DNA from 2 places in the Serinicoccus marinus DSM 15273 genome. Region 2 is predicted to be linked to the other one. Evidence: predicted binding sites of a transcription regulator. Region 2 holds the regulator's gene; the other holds the start of a gene.

Region 1 (8,153 bases), 1.3 Mb from region 2:
GCGGTGTCGGTGCGCATCCCGGCCTGAGCGCCGGTGTAGCTCTTGGCCGGCACGCCGAGCTGCTCGATCGCCATCGCCAGCAGCGCCATCGAGATGCGCTCACCGGCCGACAGGAGCATGTCCATCTCGCGCTCGGGGGGAGCACCGGAGGCGATCTCCCTGGCGAGGTCCAGCAGGTCGTCGGTCGTGTCGCCCATCGCGGAGACGACGACGGCGACCCGGTCGCCGGCCCGGTGGGCGGCGACGACGCGCTGGGCGACGCGGCGCATCGCCTCGGCGTCGGCGACCGACGAGCCGCCGAACTTCATCACGAGCAGAGCCATGGAACTTCCTGTGCAGGGGTATACGAGTACCGGTGAGGCCGGACGGCGGCGTCCCGACCCCGTGGGTCCGAGGAGCAAGTCTAGGGGGCGCGTCCCCGTGCCCTTGACGCCGGAGAATCCCCGCAGGACGTCCGGTGTGGTTGCACGCGGGGCCCACGGCATACCCTCGGGCCATGGATGACGAGGACCGGATCGCGCTGCTCATCGACTACGAGAACCTCGCGCTCGGGTCGCGCGACCACCTGGGGGTGCCCTTCGACCTGCGCCCGGTCGCGGACGCGCTGGCGGAGCGCGGTCGGGTGGTAACGCGGCGGGCGTATGCCGACTGGTCCTACTTCGACGAGGACCGCCGGATGCTCACCCGCAACCACGTCGAGCTGATCGAGATGACCCAGCGCATGGGGGCCTCGCGCAAGAACGCCGCCGACATCAAGATGGCGGTCGACGCGATCGAGACGGCCTACGAGCGCGACTACATCACGACCTTCGCGATCTGCACCGGCGACAGCGACTTCACCCCGCTCGTGCACAAGCTGCGCGAGCTCAACAAGCGGGTCATCGGGTTCGGCGTGCGCGACTCGACCTCGACCATGCTGCCGCCGGCGTGCGATGAGTTCCTCTACTACGACGACCTCGACGGTGTCGTGCCGGCTGGCGCCGAGGACACGCCCGCACGCGGGTCGGGGCGCAAGGGGCAGGGACAGAGGCGCAACGGCTCGGGCAAGGGCGGCGGGAGCAGCGCCGCGCCCGCGCAGGAGCCGGAGCCGAGCACCGAGACCGCCGACGAGCCGGGCGAGGACACGGTCGAGGACACCGCCCCGGACCTCGCCTCGCTGGTCGCGCAGACCGTCTCGGGCCTGCAGCGCAGCAGCGGGGGAGCGGTGACCGCGTCGGTCCTCAAGCGGACCCTGGTGCGCAAGGACTCGACGTTCTCTGAGGCGGCCTACGGCTTCCGCGCCTTCGGCGAGCTCCTGGAGCACCTCGCCGGCCGGGGCATCATCGACCTGAGCGCCGGGCCCGCCAAGGGTGACCCGGAGGTCACGCTGCCCGAGGAGGGCGGCCGGCAGGAGGCCTTCGCGCTGTTGCGACAGACCGTGAGCGAGCTCGACGACGGTGAGGGCGTGGCGCTCTCCGGCCTCAAGGACCAGCTGCGCGCCCGCCGTGAGGGCTTCTCGGAGAAGCCGCTCGGCTACGGCTCGTTCCTGCAGTTCGCCAAGGGGGCCGACGCGGCCGGGCTCGTGCAGCTGCAGCGCCAGGGCTCGGCGTATGTCGTGAGCGTCACCTGAGCGCTCCCGGAGGCCGCTGCGACACGCCCGACACCCCTCCGCGGAGTCGTACAGACTTTCGACTATCGTCGTCCACACGGTGTCGCCGTCGGCACGGTCGTCCACAGATTCGTCGTGGTGGCCGGGGTATGTCGGCGGGGGCGCCTAGCGTCTGACGCAGACGCAGGATCACCCGTCTGGATGACCCTGACCGTCGGTCGAAGGTAGGCGCGCCCGCCACGAGACGAAGGAGCTGGCAGATGCCGCAGGCAAGCAAGACCACCGGTGCGACCGGGATCAACAACGACAGGCTCAGGGCCCTCGACACGGTCATGGCCCAGATCGAGAAGCAGCACGGCAAGGGCTCGGTGATGCGCCTCGGCGACGAGGACCGCCCGCCGGTGCAGATCATCCCGACGGGGGCCATCGCGCTGGACGTCGCGCTCGGCGTGGGCGGTCTGCCGCGCGGTCGCGTGGTGGAGATCTACGGCCCGGAGAGCAGCGGCAAGACCACGGTCGCGCTGCACGCCGTGGCCAACGCGCAGAAGGGCGGCGGGATCGCCGCCTTCATCGACGCCGAGCACGCGCTCGACCCGGAGTATGCCAAGAAGCTCGGTGTCGACACCGACGCGCTGCTCGTGAGCCAGCCGGACACCGGTGAGCAGGCCCTGGAGATCGCGGACATGCTGATCCGCTCCGGCGCGCTCGACATCATCGTCATCGACTCGGTCGCGGCGCTCGTGCCCCGGGCCGAGATCGAGGGCGAGATGGGTGACAGTCACGTCGGTCTGCAGGCGCGCCTCATGAGCCAGGCGCTGCGCAAGATCACCGGCGCGCTCAACTCGACCGGCACCACGGCGATCTTCATCAACCAGCTGCGCGAGAAGATCGGCGTGATGTTCGGCTCCCCGGAGACCACGACCGGTGGCAAGGCGCTGAAGTTCTACGCCTCGGTCCGGATCGACGTGCGCCGTATCGAGACCCTCAAGGACGGCACCGACGCGGTCGGCAACCGCACCCGCGCCAAGATCGTGAAGAACAAGGTGTCACCGCCGTTCAAGCAGGCCGAGTTCGACATCCTCTACGGGCAGGGCATCTCCCGCGAGGGCGGTCTCATCGACATGGGGGTGGAGCACGGCTTCGTCCGCAAGTCCGGCGCCTGGTACACCTACGAGGGCGAGCAGATGGGTCAGGGCAAGGAGAACGCCCGGCAGTTCCTCAAGGACAACCCGGACATCGCCGACACCATCGACCGCAACATCAAGACCAAGCTCGGCATCGGCGCCCCCGCGCCGACGGAGGACCTCCCGGACGGGGTGGACCCGGTCACGGGTGAGGTCTCGGTCGACTTCTGATGGCCGGCGCAGACAGGATGTCTGCGGCCCGGGAGGCGCTGGCGGCGGCGGAGGCCTCCGCCAGCGCCTACGGGCTCCGCTCCGCCGGGCCCGGGTCCCGGCCGCCAGACCCAGAAGGGCGCGAGGAGCAGTCGGCGGAGCCTGACCCGCACGCGGTGGCCCGCAAGATCGTGCTGCGCCAGCTCGCCATGGGTCCGCGCACCCGGCGCCAGCTCGAGGACAAGCTGCGCGGCCGCGACTGCGACCCGCAGGTCGCGGCCCGTGTGCTGGACCGCATGAGTGAGGTCGGCCTGGTCGACGACGAGGCCTACGCCGAGATGTATGTCCGCTCCAAGCAGGAGACCAAGGGGCTAGCCGCGACCGCCCTGCGTCAGGAGCTGCGGCAGAAGGGCATCGCCGACGAGCTCGTGGACGCGACGCTGCAGGACATCGACCCCGAGCAGGAGAAGGAGCAGGCACGGGCACTCGTCTCCCGCCGACTGCGCACGATGCGCGGGCTGGACCGCGAGGTCCAGACCCGCCGGCTGGCCGCCTTCCTCGGGCGCAAGGGCTACGGCGCCGGGGTGTCCTACCAGGTCATCCGGGAGGCGCTGGACGACCTGCCCGAGCACGGTCGGGACTGAACCGACCGGCTCAGCGCACCGTGGGCTCGGGCAGCTCCGGCGGCGCCGCCGCCGGAGTCTTCGCCAGCAGACTCAGCGCCTCCTCGATCGCGCGGTCCAGCTGCAGGTCGCGGCCCTCGGCCACGTCGGCGGGGGAGTGGACCACCTCGATGTCCGGGTCGACGCCGTGGTTCTCGACGCCGAAGCCCTTGCCCTCGAGCCAGAAGGCATACCGCGGATGGGTGATCGAGGTCCCGTCGACCAGGTCGAAGCGGCCGTCGATCCCGACGACGCCGCCCCACGTGCGCACGCCGACGACCGGCCCCAGGCCCATGGCCTGCGCTCCGGCGTTGACGATGTCGCCGTCCGAGCCAGAGTGCTGGTTGGCCACGAGGACGACGGGGCCGCGCGGCGCCTGCTCCGGATAGCTGCCAACCGCCTCGTAGTAGCGCGCCGGCGCCCATCCCACGACCCGGCCCGCGAGCCGGGCGAGCACCAGCTGGCTGGTGTGCCCGCCCCGGTTGTAACGGACGTCGACGACCAGACCCTCCGCGCGGGTGGCCTGGTGCAGGTCGCGGTGCAGCTGCGCCCACCCGAGGCTCATCATGTCCGGGATGTGCAGGTAGCCCAGGCGCCCGCCGGCCTGCTCGGCGACGTAGGCGCGCCGCGAGGCCACCCAGTCCTGGTAGCGCAGCACCTCCTCGTCGGCGACCGGGACGACGACGACCCGACGGTCCGCACCCTCGCGGCGCAGCGTGAGCTGCACCGGCTTGTCGGCGGCGCCCACGAGCAGCGGGCCGGGCCCCACCGCGGGGTCGACCGGGCGGCCGTCCACGGCGACCACGACATCACCCACCCGCGCGCCGACACCGGCCGCCTGCAGCGGGGAGCGGGCGTTCGGGTCGCTGGACTCGCCGGGCAGGATCCGGTCGATGCGCCAGCCGTCGGCCGCGGGCGACAGGTCCGCGCCCAGCAGCCCCAGCTTGCGGTCCGGGTCGCCCGGCGGGTGCGGCGGCGTGATGTAGGCGTGCGAGGTGTTGAGCTCTCCCACGGTCTCCCAGAGCACGTCCTGGAGGTCGTCGTGGGTCGCCACCCGGTCCACGAGCGGGGCCCACCGCTGCGTCGTCGCGGCCCAGTCCACCCCGTCCATGTCCTCCCGCCAGAAGTGGTCGCGCATGATGCGGGCGTTCTCGTCGAACATCTGCCGCCACCGGACCCGGGGCTCCACCTCGACGCGCACCCGCTCCAGGTCGACCGACACCTTGTCGGCGCTGCTCTCGTCGGCGTCGTCCGGCTTGCGGTCGGCCGGCTGCACGTGCACCGACTCCTTGTGGTGCACCACGACCCGCTCCCCGTCGCCGGAGACCCGGTAGTCGTCCACGGCGTCGGAGATCGTCGTCAGCGTCCGCTTCGCGAAGGAGTAGAACTCCAGGCTGTCGCTCGCCGCCTCGCCCTCGACGCCGGAGCGACGCGTGCCGAGCACACCGGCGTCACCGGCGACCCGCACCCACAGCACCCCGTCCTTGGCGGCCCGCAGGTCGCGGTAGTCGGCCGACGGCACCGGGAAGGGCGTGATCCGCTGCTCGGCACCGTCAGCGTCGAGGTCCGGGCTGGCCGGCGCCGCCTCGTCCCCAGGCGTCTCCCCGGCCTCACCCGCATCACCTCCAGCACGCTTGTCCTCCTGCGCCTCGCTGATCCGCCACCCGTCCACGCTCGGTCCGAAGGGGGCCGGCCGGTCGGCGGCGAGCGGGATGAGCCACGGCCGGGTCGCGCCGGCGAAGCTCAGCGCGAACTCGTGCGCGTCGTAGGTCGGGTCGAAGGTGCGGTCGGACAGGAAGACCACCGCGGCACCGTCGTGGGTGAAGTCGGGGTCGCGGTCGTGGTAGCGACCGCTGGTCAGTGCGACCGGCGCCGCGTCGTCTCCGGCGCGCACGTCGAGCAGCACCACCTGGTGGTGCTCGCCCTCTCCCGAGGTGGGCTGGCTCCACACGAGGTAGCGGCTGTCCGGGGAGAAGCGCGGCGTGAGCGCCTCGCCCTGCCGGGACCGTGCGACCTCGCGCACCGCACCGCCCTCGACGTCGAGCACCCGGATCGCGCCGTCGTGGCTGATCGTCGCCACGCGCGCGCCGTCCGGGGAGGCGGCCAGGTGCAGCACTCGGCCGAGCTCGCCGCCGGCCAGCCGGCGCGGTGCGGCCGAGCCGTCCACGGCGTGGATCTCGAGGGCGTCCTCGCCGTCGGCGTCGGTGACCAGCACGGCGCGCGCCCCGTCGTGGCCGAGGAAGACCGGCTCGCGGGTGCGCACCGCGGAGTCCGCGACCAGGGCACGGGCCGGGCCGGAGCGGTGGCTCACCCAGAACGTCGCCCCCTGCGTCCCGACCAGGCTGGCGTCACCGCCGCGGTCGACGTCGAGGTGGTCGAGCCGCTCCGCGGCCGCCACGGTATGCCTGGCCGGCGGCCCCACCGGCAGGTCCACCTCGATCCGGCGCGGGGTGGCGGTGAGCGAGTCGAGCAGCCACAGGTCGCCGCGGGAGTGCCAGACCACCCGGGTGCCGTCGGTGCTGGCGTCCCGCACGTAGCCCTCCTGCTCGCCCTGGGTGGTGAGCTGCCGCGGCTCGGTGGGGGACTTGCGGACCCGCCCGGTGGTGCCGCCGGGCCGCTCCCACGCCCACAGGTTGGCCTGCTCGTGCGCCTGATCGGGGAAGCGCGCGGCGCGGTCGGAGACGAAGAGCAAGGTGTCGCCGACCCACATCGGGTCCACCAGCGAGGCCGGCTCGTCGACGAGCAGCTGGCTCCAGTCGCCGCGCCCCTTGTCGTCCAGCCACAGCCGCGGGGCGGTGCCGCCGCGATACCTCTTCCACTGCGCCGGCACCCGGCTGCCGACGGTGCTCAGCGCGACGGTCCCGTCGGGTCGGACGGCGACGCCCCAGGCGCTGCCCCACGGCATACGCTGCACCGAGCCGTCCAGCGCGACCGCCTTGACCACGGCGTGCCGCATGTTGCTCTCCCCGGCGTTGCTGGCGACGAGCACCCGACCGTCCGCGGTCCACCCCAGGACGATCGCGACCGAACCGGCCCACCAGGTCAGCCGGCGGGCGGCGGCGGTCGCCACCTCGACGACCATCACCTCGGGGTGGCCGTCGCGGTGGCTGACGTAGGCGATGTGCGCGCCGTCGGGGGAGAAGCGGGGGCTCCGCGCCGGCTCGTGGTCGGTGGTCAGCCGCCAGGCGCGGCCGCCGTCGACCGGGGCGATCCAGAGGTCGTCGTCGGCGACGAAGGTGACGAGGTCCTCGTGCAGGTGCGGGTAGCGCAGGTATCCGGTGCTCACCCGGCCGACCCTACGTCGCCGCGCGGCGCGGCGCATGGGGGTTGGGGGGGCTACTCGTCCTCGCCGCGCTGCTGCTCGTCCGAGGGCTCCCACTCCACCTCGGTCAGCTCGTCCTGACTCGCATCGGGGTCGTGGTAGTGCATCGCGGACTCCTCCGGGGAGTCCCAGCTGGTCGTCCGGCACTCGCGCGCGATCTCGCGGGCCTCGCCGTCGGGGCGGTGCCGGTCGGCATACCGCTGCGACTCCTCCTGCCGCTCCCGCTGGGCGATGCTCTCCTCGTGCGACTGCTCGTCGGCGGTGACCCCGAAGGCGCTGGACCCGACGTAGTGCTCGCCGGTCTGGTAGCCGCGGTCGAGCACATCGCCCTCGCCGTCGAGCGTGTCCTCCGGCTGCAGCTGGTCCTCCGCGTCGACGCTCCACACCCCGAGGTCGTCGCCGATGGTCTCGCGGTCGGCCTGGTCGCTCATGACGGTGCTCCTTCGCTCGCGCCTGTGGGGCACACAGTAGCGCCGAGACGCCTTCACCGGGAGGGGGAGCATCCCGACCCATGGGTGAGACTGTGCCCATGACCCTCGCCCTCGTGCTCGCGCTGACCGTGGCGCTCGGGGCGGCGCTCCAGCGGGTCTCCGGCATGGGCCTGGGGATGACGGTCGCGCCCGTCATGTCGGTCCTGCTCGGCCCGGTGGCGGGGGTGACGCTGAGCAACGTCGCCGCGGTCGTCGGGGCGGTGCTGCTGGCGGTCGTCATGCGCGCCGACATCGACTGGCGTCGCTTCCGGGCGCTGGCCCCGCTGCTCGTCGTCGGCTCGGTGCTCGGGGCGTATGTCGTCCGCGTGGTCTCGCCGGACGTGCTCAACCTGGTCCTCGGCGGGTGCGTCCTGCTCGCCATCGGGGCCGCGCTCGGGCTGCAGCGCTTCCTCGTGGTGCGCGGTCGGGCGGCGGTCCTGGCCACCGGCACCATCGCCGGCTTCATGAACACCACGGCCGGGGTCGCGGGGCCGGCGATGACGGCCTACGGCGTCGCCTCGCGCTGGGGGCACCGCTCGCTGGCCGCGACGCTGCAGCCGATCTTCCTCACCGCCAACCTCGCCTCGATCCTCACCAAGGCGGTCATGGGCGCGACCCCCGAGCCCGGTGTGCTCCCGTGGTGGTCGTGGCTGCTCGCCTGCGCGGCGGTGCCGGTCGGCATCGCGGTGGCCGCACCGCTGGCCCGGGTGGTGCCGCTCGGGGTCGCGCGGGCGCTGGCCATCAGCATCGCCAGCGCCGGTGCGGCGCTCGCGCTCG
Region 2 (8,153 bases):
CGCGGGAGTGAGGTCCCGAGGGCGTCGTGGGCAGCGGGCTCAGGCGTGGGTGGTGACGTGCGCGCAGGGCGAACCGCCCAGGTCGCGCGCGCTGTGGCACAGCGCGTCGAGGGTCGCCGCCACGGCGGGGACCCGCTGCAGGTCCGGGGTGGTGACGACCTGGACGGTCCGCCGCGACGGCGGGGACACCGGCCGGACGACGACGTCCGGGTGCGAGACGGTCGAGAGGATCAGCTGCGGCACGAGCGCGACCCCGAGCCCGGCCGCGACCAGGCCGAGGACGGCGACGTAGTCCTCGGTCTCGAAGGTGACGTCGGGGTCGAAGCCGGCCTCGTCGGCGAGGGTGAGCAGGTGGCCACGGCAGCGCGGGCAGCCCGCGATCCACCGGTCGGCCGACAGGTCGCCCAGGTCCACCTCGTCCTGCCCTGCCAGCGGGTGGTCACCGGGCAGGACGAGCATCACCGGGTCGTCCAGGACGTCCATGACGACCAGCCCGTCGAGGTCGTCCTCGCCGCGTCCGGCGTCGGTCCCCTCGTAGGCGAAGGCGACCGCGAGGTCCACGGCACCGGCGCGGACCGCCGCCAGCGACTCCGGCGGCTCGGCCTCACTGAACTGCACGGTGACGGCGGGGTGGCTGCGGCGCAGCTCGGCCAGGGCGCGCGGCACGAGGGTCGCCGAGGAGGAGGGGAAGGCCATGAGCCGCACCCGGCCGGCCTTGAGCCCGGCGATGGCGATGACCTCGGCCTCGGCCTCGTCGATGCGGTCCAGGATCTCGCCGGCACGGGTCGCGAGCAGCTGCCCGGCCTCGGTGAGCCGCACGGTCCGGCCGATGCGCTCCACCAGGGCGGTGCCGGCACGCTGCTCCAGGCGGCGGACCATCTGGGAGACCGCGGGCTGGGTGTAGCCGAGGGAGGCCGCGGCCGCCGTGAAGGACCCCTCGTCGGCGATGGCCCGCATCACGCGCAGCCCTGCGGCGTCGAACATACCCCGATCATAGGCGGCAGCAGGTCGTCACCTGCCCGACGCCGACACCCGCCGCGTCGTTCACGCCGGCGTCACCCGGTGCCGGTCTGCTGGAGGCGTGCTCCCCGCGTCAGCGCACCAGTCCCCGTTCCACGGACCTCCGCCCGCCGACCCGGTGCTCGCCCAGCTGGAGGCCGCCCGGGCCACGGCTCATCACGGGCCGTCGGCACGCCGACCGAGGCGGGGCAGCGCCCTGTGCCTGTCCGGGGGCGGCTTCCGTGCCGCCCTGTTCCACCTCGGTGCCGTGCGGCGCCTCGATGAGCTCGGCGTCCTGGGCTCCCTGCGCAGCCTCAGCGCGGTCTCCGGCGGGGCCGTGCTGGCCACCCTGCTGCTGCACCCTGACCTGGAGTGGCCCGACGCCGACGGCGGCACCGGACCCGGCGGCGGACGCGTCGGCGGGCTGGAGGAGCTCGTCGCAGCACCGCTGCTCGCCCTCACCCGCCGCAACCTGCGCACCCCGGCGCTGCTGTCGCGGGTCAGCCCCCGCGGCTGGGGTCGACCGGACCCGAGCGTGCAGGTGCTGGCTGACGAGCTCGAGCGCGCGGTCCCGTGGTGGGGCACCGACCTGCGCGAGCACCGCCGCCGAGGTGGCCCCGTGGTGCTCACCGGGGTGACCGAGATCGGCTACGGCGTCTCCTGGCTCTTCGCCGACCCCCGGTCGGCGGGACCGCGCGGCCGGATCGGCGACCACCGCCTCGGGCACGCCGCCCCGCCGCCGGGGCTGCGGCTGGTCGACTCCGTGGCCGCCTCCTGCGCCTACCCGCCGTTCTTCGGCCCGCTGGAGCTGGACGGTGCCGACCTCGGGCTCACCGGCGGTGCGGCCGACCCGGACGAGCCGGAGGCGGTGCGTGAGGCGATCCGACGCCGCATCCAACTGGTGGACGGCGGGGTCTACGACAACCTCGCCCTGGAGCCGGTGTGGTCCGACCACGCGACGGTGCTGGTCAGCGATGGTGGAGCGGTCTTCGGAGGGCGACCGGCAGGGTCGGTGCTCAGCCGTCTCGGGCGGCTGCTGTCCATCGCCTCCAGCGGCGGGCAGACCGCGAGGCTGCGATGGTTGCGGGCAGGCTTCGCCGCCGGCACGCTCGCGGGGGCGACGTGGTCGCTGGACTCGCCCGCCGACCTGCGGCGCGGGTCCGGTCCCGGCTCGCCGGGACCGCTGCTCGACGGGTATGACCCCGAGGTCGTCGGGGCGATCCACCGGGTGCGGACCGACCTGGACGCCTTCAGCCCCGAGGAGCAGATGGTCCTGTGCCGGTACGGCTACCTCGTGGCGGACGCCTCGATCCGGCGGCACAGCCCGCAGGTGGTGCGCCGCGACGCGGCGCTGCTGCCGCCCCACCCGCAGGTCGCCGCGGGCGCCGACGCCCTGTCCGCGCTGCGCGACTCCGGTCGGATCACCGCCCTCGGGCGGCGCTGAGCGACGGGGTGTGCCGCACAGCGGGCGCACAGCAACCACCTAGACGCCGCACGGGGTGGCAGGATGAACTTCCACCATGACGCCAGCCGCAGCCCCCGCCCTCACCCGCCTCGACGGGACCCCCGTGCGCGTCCTCGTCGTCGACGACGAGGCGCACCTGACCGAGCTGCTGTCGATGGCGCTGCGCTACGAGGGCTGGGAGGTGCGCGCCGCGGGCACCGGGATGGACGCGGTGCGGGTGGCCCGCGAGTTCTCCCCGGACGCCGTGGTGCTGGACATGATGCTGCCCGACTTCGACGGCCTCGAGGTGTTGCGCCGGATGCGGGCCGGTGAGCCGGACGTCCCGGTGCTCTTCCTCACCGCCAAGGATGCCGTGGAGGACCGGGTCGCCGGGCTGACGGCGGGCGGTGACGACTACGTCACCAAGCCGTTCAGCCTCGAGGAGGTCGTCGCCCGGGTGCGAGCCCTCATGCGGCGCACCGCCGTGGTCGCCCAGGAGTCCGGCTCGGTGCTCGTCGTCGGTGACCTGACGCTGGACGAGGACAGCCACGAGGTGGCGCGCGCCGGGACCGAGATCACGCTCACCGCCACGGAGTTCGAGCTGCTGCGCTTCCTCATGCGCAACCCGCGTCGCGTGCTGTCCAAGGCGCAGATCCTGGACCGGGTGTGGAACTACGACTTCGGGGGCCAGGCCAACATCGTCGAGCTCTACATCTCCTACCTGCGCAAGAAGATCGACCTCGACCGCGAGCCCATGATCCACACGATGCGTGGGGCCGGCTACGTCCTCAAGCCAGCCGCGGGATCCTGAGCGTGGCCCGTCGGCCCAGGTCGCTGCGCGTCAAGATCGTCACCTCCGTGGTGGCGATCTTCGCGTGCGTGCTCCTCGTCTCCGGGGTCGCCACCGTCCTCGCGCTGCGGCACACCCTCGTCGGGCAGCTCGACGAGGACCTGCGCCTGTCCAGCGAGCGGGTGGGGGACGAGGTCGGGGGCGGCTTCGACCAGCCGCCACCGGCCGGGCCGGGGGAGGACCTCGACGAGCGCGGTCCCGCCCGCCCGCCAGGAGGCGGCGACCGCTCGCTCGCCGTCGTGCTGCGCGACGGCGAGGCGGTGGTGAACTCCGTGGTCACGACGGACAACCGGCTGGGCTCGCTGGACGACGCCCAGCTGGCCCTGCTGGAGCAGGCGGCGCAGGACGCCGCCGGGTCGCCCACGGGGTCCGAGCCGTTCTCCGTGGACCTCGGCGCCGGGGTGGGGGACTATCGGGTGGTGGTGGAGGACGGTGCCCAGGGCGACACGCTGCTGACCGGGCTGCCCCTGGCGGGGGTCACGGACACGACGCGCCAGGTCGTGCTCATCCTGCTGCCGGCGGCGCTGCTGTCGCTCCTCGCGGCGGGTGCGGGCTCGGCGTGGCTGGTGCGGCGGGACCTGGCACCCCTGGACCGGGTCGCGGCGACCGCGCGGCGGGTCTCCCAGCAACGGCTGGAGCGGGGCGAGGTGGCGGTCGAGGACCGGGTGCCGGCGTCGGCCACGGAGGCGGGGACCGAGGTGGGGCAGGTCGGGCAGGCGCTCAACGAGCTCCTGGACACCATGGAGTCCGCGCTGTCGGTGCGTCATGCCAGCGAGCAGCGGGTGCGCCAGTTCGTCGCGGACGCCTCGCACGAGCTGCGGACGCCGCTCGCCTCGATCCGCGGGTATGCCGAGCTCTCCCGCCGGGAGAGCCAGCCGGTGCCCCCGGGAGTCCGGCACGCCCTGGACCGGGTGGAGGCCGAGTCGCTGCGCATGCAGGGCCTGGTCGAGGACCTGCTGCTGCTGGCGCGGCTCGACGCGGGTCGGCCGCTGGAGCGGGAGCCGGTCGACCTCACCCTCGTCTGCCTGGACACCGTCAGCGATGCCCGCGCCGCCGGGCAGGACCACACCTGGGTGCTCGACCTGCCCGAGGACCCGGTGGAGCTCGTCGGCGACGAGGCGCGGCTGCGGCAGGTGCTGGTCAACCTGCTCGCGAACGCCCGCACCCACACCCCGCCCGGGACGACCGTGACGACCGGGCTCCGGGCCACCGCCGACGCGGTCGAGGTGGTCGTCGAGGACGACGGACCAGGCATACCCGAGCGGCTGCAGGAGACCGTCTTCGAGCGCTTCGCCCGCGGCGAGGACTCCCGCTCCCGGGCCGCCGGGAGCACGGGGCTCGGGCTCTCGATCGTCGCCGCGGTGGCCCGGGCGCACGACGGCCACGTCAGGGTGGAGTCCCGACCGGGCCAGACCCGCTTCGTCTTGACGCTGCCGCGCGAGGGGGCGCGGTGAGCGCGGTCGGGCCGCTCGACAGCGCGCTCACGCTGCCCGCGCAGACGTCGGTGGAGCCGGGGAGGTATGCCCGGCTCCGGGAGCTGGTGAGGGCCGGTGGGGTGGTGGCGCTCACCGGGGCGGGGATGTCGACGGCCAGCGGCATCCCGGACTACCGCGGACCGGACGGGACCCGTCGGGTGCAACCGATGCAGCACGGGGAGTTCGTCGGGTCGGCGGACGTGCGACGGCGCTACTGGGCCCGGGCCTACGTCGGCTGGACCCGCTTCGCGGCCGCACGGCCCAACGCCGCGCACCGCGCGGTCGCCGACCTGGAGCGGCTTGGCCTGGTCCGTCACGTCATCACGCAGAACGTCGACGGGCTGCACCAGCAGGCCGGCAGCCGACGGGTCCTGGAGCTGCACGGCACCCTCTCCAGCGTGGTGTGCCTGGACTGCGGGGAGGTGACGACCCGCGCCCAGGTGCAGGACTGGCTCGCCGAGGCCAACCCCGGGTTCCTGGCCGTGGTCGACGCCACCTCGCCGGTGCGCCCGGACGGCGACGTCGCGCTGCCCGAGGCCCAGGTGGAACGCTTCCGCACGCCCCGGTGCCTGGTCTGCGGGCAGGACCGGCTCAAGCCCGACGTCGTCTTCTTCGGCGGCTCGGTGGACAAGGAGGTCGTGGCGCGGGCCTACACCTTCGTCGAGCAGGCCCGCACCCTGCTCGTGCTCGGCTCCTCGCTGCAGGTGATGAGCGGCTACCGGTTCGTCCGACGAGCGGCGCGCGAGGGCATACCCGTCGCCGTGGTCACCCGGGGCGGCACGCGGGGCGACGCCGAGACGACGGTAGGGGTCGATGCCCTGGTCGGTGACGTGCTGCCGGCGCTGGTCGCCGACCTCGGTGGTTAGGCTGGGCGAGGACGGTCCGGACGGGCCGCCGGCGAGGAGGTCGCTGTGGTCACCTACGAGCAGCTGGGTGAGATGTACGACGCCGAGGTCGTCGACCAGGACGGGCACAAGGTCGGCGGGATGTGCCAGGTCTACCTCGACAACGGCACGGGGAGCCCGGCGTGGGTGTCGGTCCGGACCGGGTGGTTCGGCGGGCGCAAGGTCTTCTGCCCGGTGTCCAACGCCACGATCCAGCGCGGCCGCATCCAGGTGCCCTACCCCCTCGCGATGATCAAGGACGCACCGGACATCCCGTGCGACGGGCACCTGACCGAGGACGAGGAGGAGCAGCTCTACGACTACTACTCCGTGGACGAGGGGCCGGCCCCCTCGGGCTGAGCGCAGGAGTTGCGGCGTCGGCCCCGGAGAGGATGGAGGGGCCGGGGACCGACGCCGCGGTCGGGGTCGTCGGTGCAGTGGCACCCGGGGTCGCGTCGGGGAGGTGGCCTCAGACCCGACGCAGGACCGCGGTGACCTTGCCGAGGATCACGGCGTGATCGCCGTCGATCGGCTCGTAGGAAGGGTTGTGGGGGATGAGCCAGGTCTTGCCGTCCCGGTGGCGGTAGGTCTTGACGGTGGCCTCGTTGTCGAGCATCGCGGCGACGATCTCCCCGTTGACCGCCGTGGGCTGGCGGCGCACGACGACCCAGTCGCCGTCGCAGATCGCGGCGTCGATCATGGAGTCGCCCACGACCTTGAGCAGGAACAGCTCCCCGTCGCCCACGATCTGCCGCGGGAGCGGGAAGACGTCCTCGACGGCCTCCTCGGCGAGGATCGGGCCGCCCGCCGCGATGCGGCCGACCATGGGGACGTAGGACGGCTGGGGGCGGGCGTCACCGATGCCGGTCTCGTCGTGGACCTCGGTGGGTGTCGGGCCGGCCTCGGCGTCGCGGCGCCGGTATCCCGAGCCCTCGCTGCCCGGGTGCACGACCTCGATCGCCCGCGGGCGGTGCGGGTCGCGGCGCAGGTAGCCCTTGCGCTCGAGCGTCTTGAGCTGGTGGGCCACCGAGCTGGGTGAGGTGAGGCCGACGGCGTCACCGATCTCCCGCAGGCTCGGCGGGTAACCCCGGTGGTCGACCGAGTCGCGGATGACGTCGAGGACCCGGCGCTGACGGTTGGTCAGCGCGGCGCCACCGTCGCGATCCGGCATCTCGTGGATTGTGGCCATGATCTCCATCCCCTCGTGCGGGCCCCACCCTCGTCGCGCCGCGGCTGCTGTGGTGCTGTGCCCCGGCGTCTCGGCATCATGCCTGGTCAGAGGGTATGTCAGTGGTGGGTGCTTGAGTTCCTGACATGAGCACAGGCTACGCCCGGCGCCAGGCCAAGGCAAACACCTGTTCGGGTGGCGTGTCGACAGCGTCGGACGCATGTGCTATCAATGAAACAGACGTGCGATCGGACACGCGTCCGACCCGCACCGCCACGAGGAAGGTGAACAGCATGAGCACCGCCATCGCGCACGACATCCTGAGCCCGCTGCCGGTCCCGCGTCCGCGTGGGGCGGCCCGAGGTCACTTGCGGCTGGTGCCGACGCCGTCGGCCCGCGGCCGCTCCGGCGACGGGTCGCAGTTCCGGAGTGCACGGGCACGGCGTGTGGAGCCGGCTCGACACCTGCGGCTGACGCGGCGGGGCCGGCTGGCGCTGACTACGACGACGAGCCTCGTGGTCGCGCTCGTGGCATGGTCCATGCTCGGGCTGCTCGGACCGGCCGGCGCCAGCTCCTCGATCGTGGTGGAGGAGGGCAGCACGCTGTCCGAGATCGCGGCGCAGGAGTTGCCGGAGGTGCCGCTGAGCCAGGCGATCACCAGCATCCAGCGGGCCAACAGCCTGAGCACCACGTCGGTGGCGGCGGGTCAGCAGCTCGTCATCCCCGGGCGCTGACCGGAGGGGAGACCGGCGCGAGCTGTGGTGAGCCTGCGGCTCAGTCGGTCTGCGGGCCGGCCTCGTGCACGGCGTCCCAGACGATGCCGAGCTGGTCGGTCGGCATGAAGTAGCCCGACAGGTGCGGGTCGAACATCAGGCCCGCGATGCCGGCGTCCTGGTAGGCCCGCGCGGTGTCCACGAGCTCCTGCGGAGTCAGGGCGATCGCCCGGAGGTCCTCTTCCGGCGCGACCATCTCGTTCTGCACGGCGAAGTGCCGGGCGCGCTCGGCGCTGGTGAAGGTCAGCAGCATCATCTGGCCATCGATCTGCGCGGCGGCGGGGGACTCGGACCCGGCGTCGCCGACGGCCACGAACCACCAGTGCGGCAGGTCCATGGTGGCGCGCCAGAGGCGGGTCATGCCCCCGTGGTCCTCCGGCCCGGTGACCCGGGCGGCGAGCACGTCGGTCTCCGTCTCCTCGGGCTCGGACAGCTGGCCGAGGCGGGTGGTGCCTGGGGTCGATCCGCCATTGGTCGCCTGCGGGTCGTCCTGCCGAGGTGCCGGATCGGCACCGCCACGGTCCGCTCGGTTCTCCACCGGTCGCTCACCCTCGTAGACG

What was found. The regulator LexA, encoded in region 2, represses DNA repair genes until DNA is damaged. The targets are predictions, from matches to a motif close to TCGAACANNTGTTCGA.
Region 1: recA (recombinase RecA) is a predicted target of LexA. The motif match lies at 1,656-1,671, and genes of this name have one in related genera.

What each region holds. Positions count from the first base shown of each region.
Region 1 covers NZ_CP043808.1:2,223,374-2,231,526, reverse strand. Annotated here, with positions in the region: gene FU792_RS10580 (aspartate kinase) at 1-323, opposite strand, end outside; gene FU792_RS10575 (NYN domain-containing protein) at 497-1,609, shown strand; gene recA (recombinase RecA) at 1,849-2,943, shown strand; gene FU792_RS10565 (regulatory protein RecX) at 2,943-3,566, shown strand; gene FU792_RS10560 (S41 family peptidase) at 3,577-6,870, opposite strand; gene FU792_RS10555 (hypothetical protein) at 6,921-7,337, opposite strand; gene FU792_RS10550 (sulfite exporter TauE/SafE family protein) at 7,436-8,153, shown strand, end outside.
Region 2 covers NZ_CP043808.1:953,722-961,874, forward strand. Annotated here, with positions in the region: gene FU792_RS04595 (ComEC/Rec2 family competence protein) at 1-11, shown strand, start outside; gene FU792_RS04600 (LysR family transcriptional regulator) at 40-984, opposite strand; gene FU792_RS04605 (patatin-like phospholipase family protein) at 1,082-2,443, shown strand; gene FU792_RS04610 (response regulator transcription factor) at 2,520-3,254, shown strand; gene FU792_RS04615 (sensor histidine kinase) at 3,257-4,747, shown strand; gene FU792_RS04620 (NAD-dependent protein deacetylase) at 4,744-5,634, shown strand; gene FU792_RS04625 (PRC-barrel domain-containing protein) at 5,680-6,012, shown strand; gene lexA (transcriptional repressor LexA) at 6,122-6,841, opposite strand; gene FU792_RS04635 (LysM peptidoglycan-binding domain-containing protein) at 7,114-7,554, shown strand; gene FU792_RS04640 (hypothetical protein) at 7,595-8,153, opposite strand, start outside.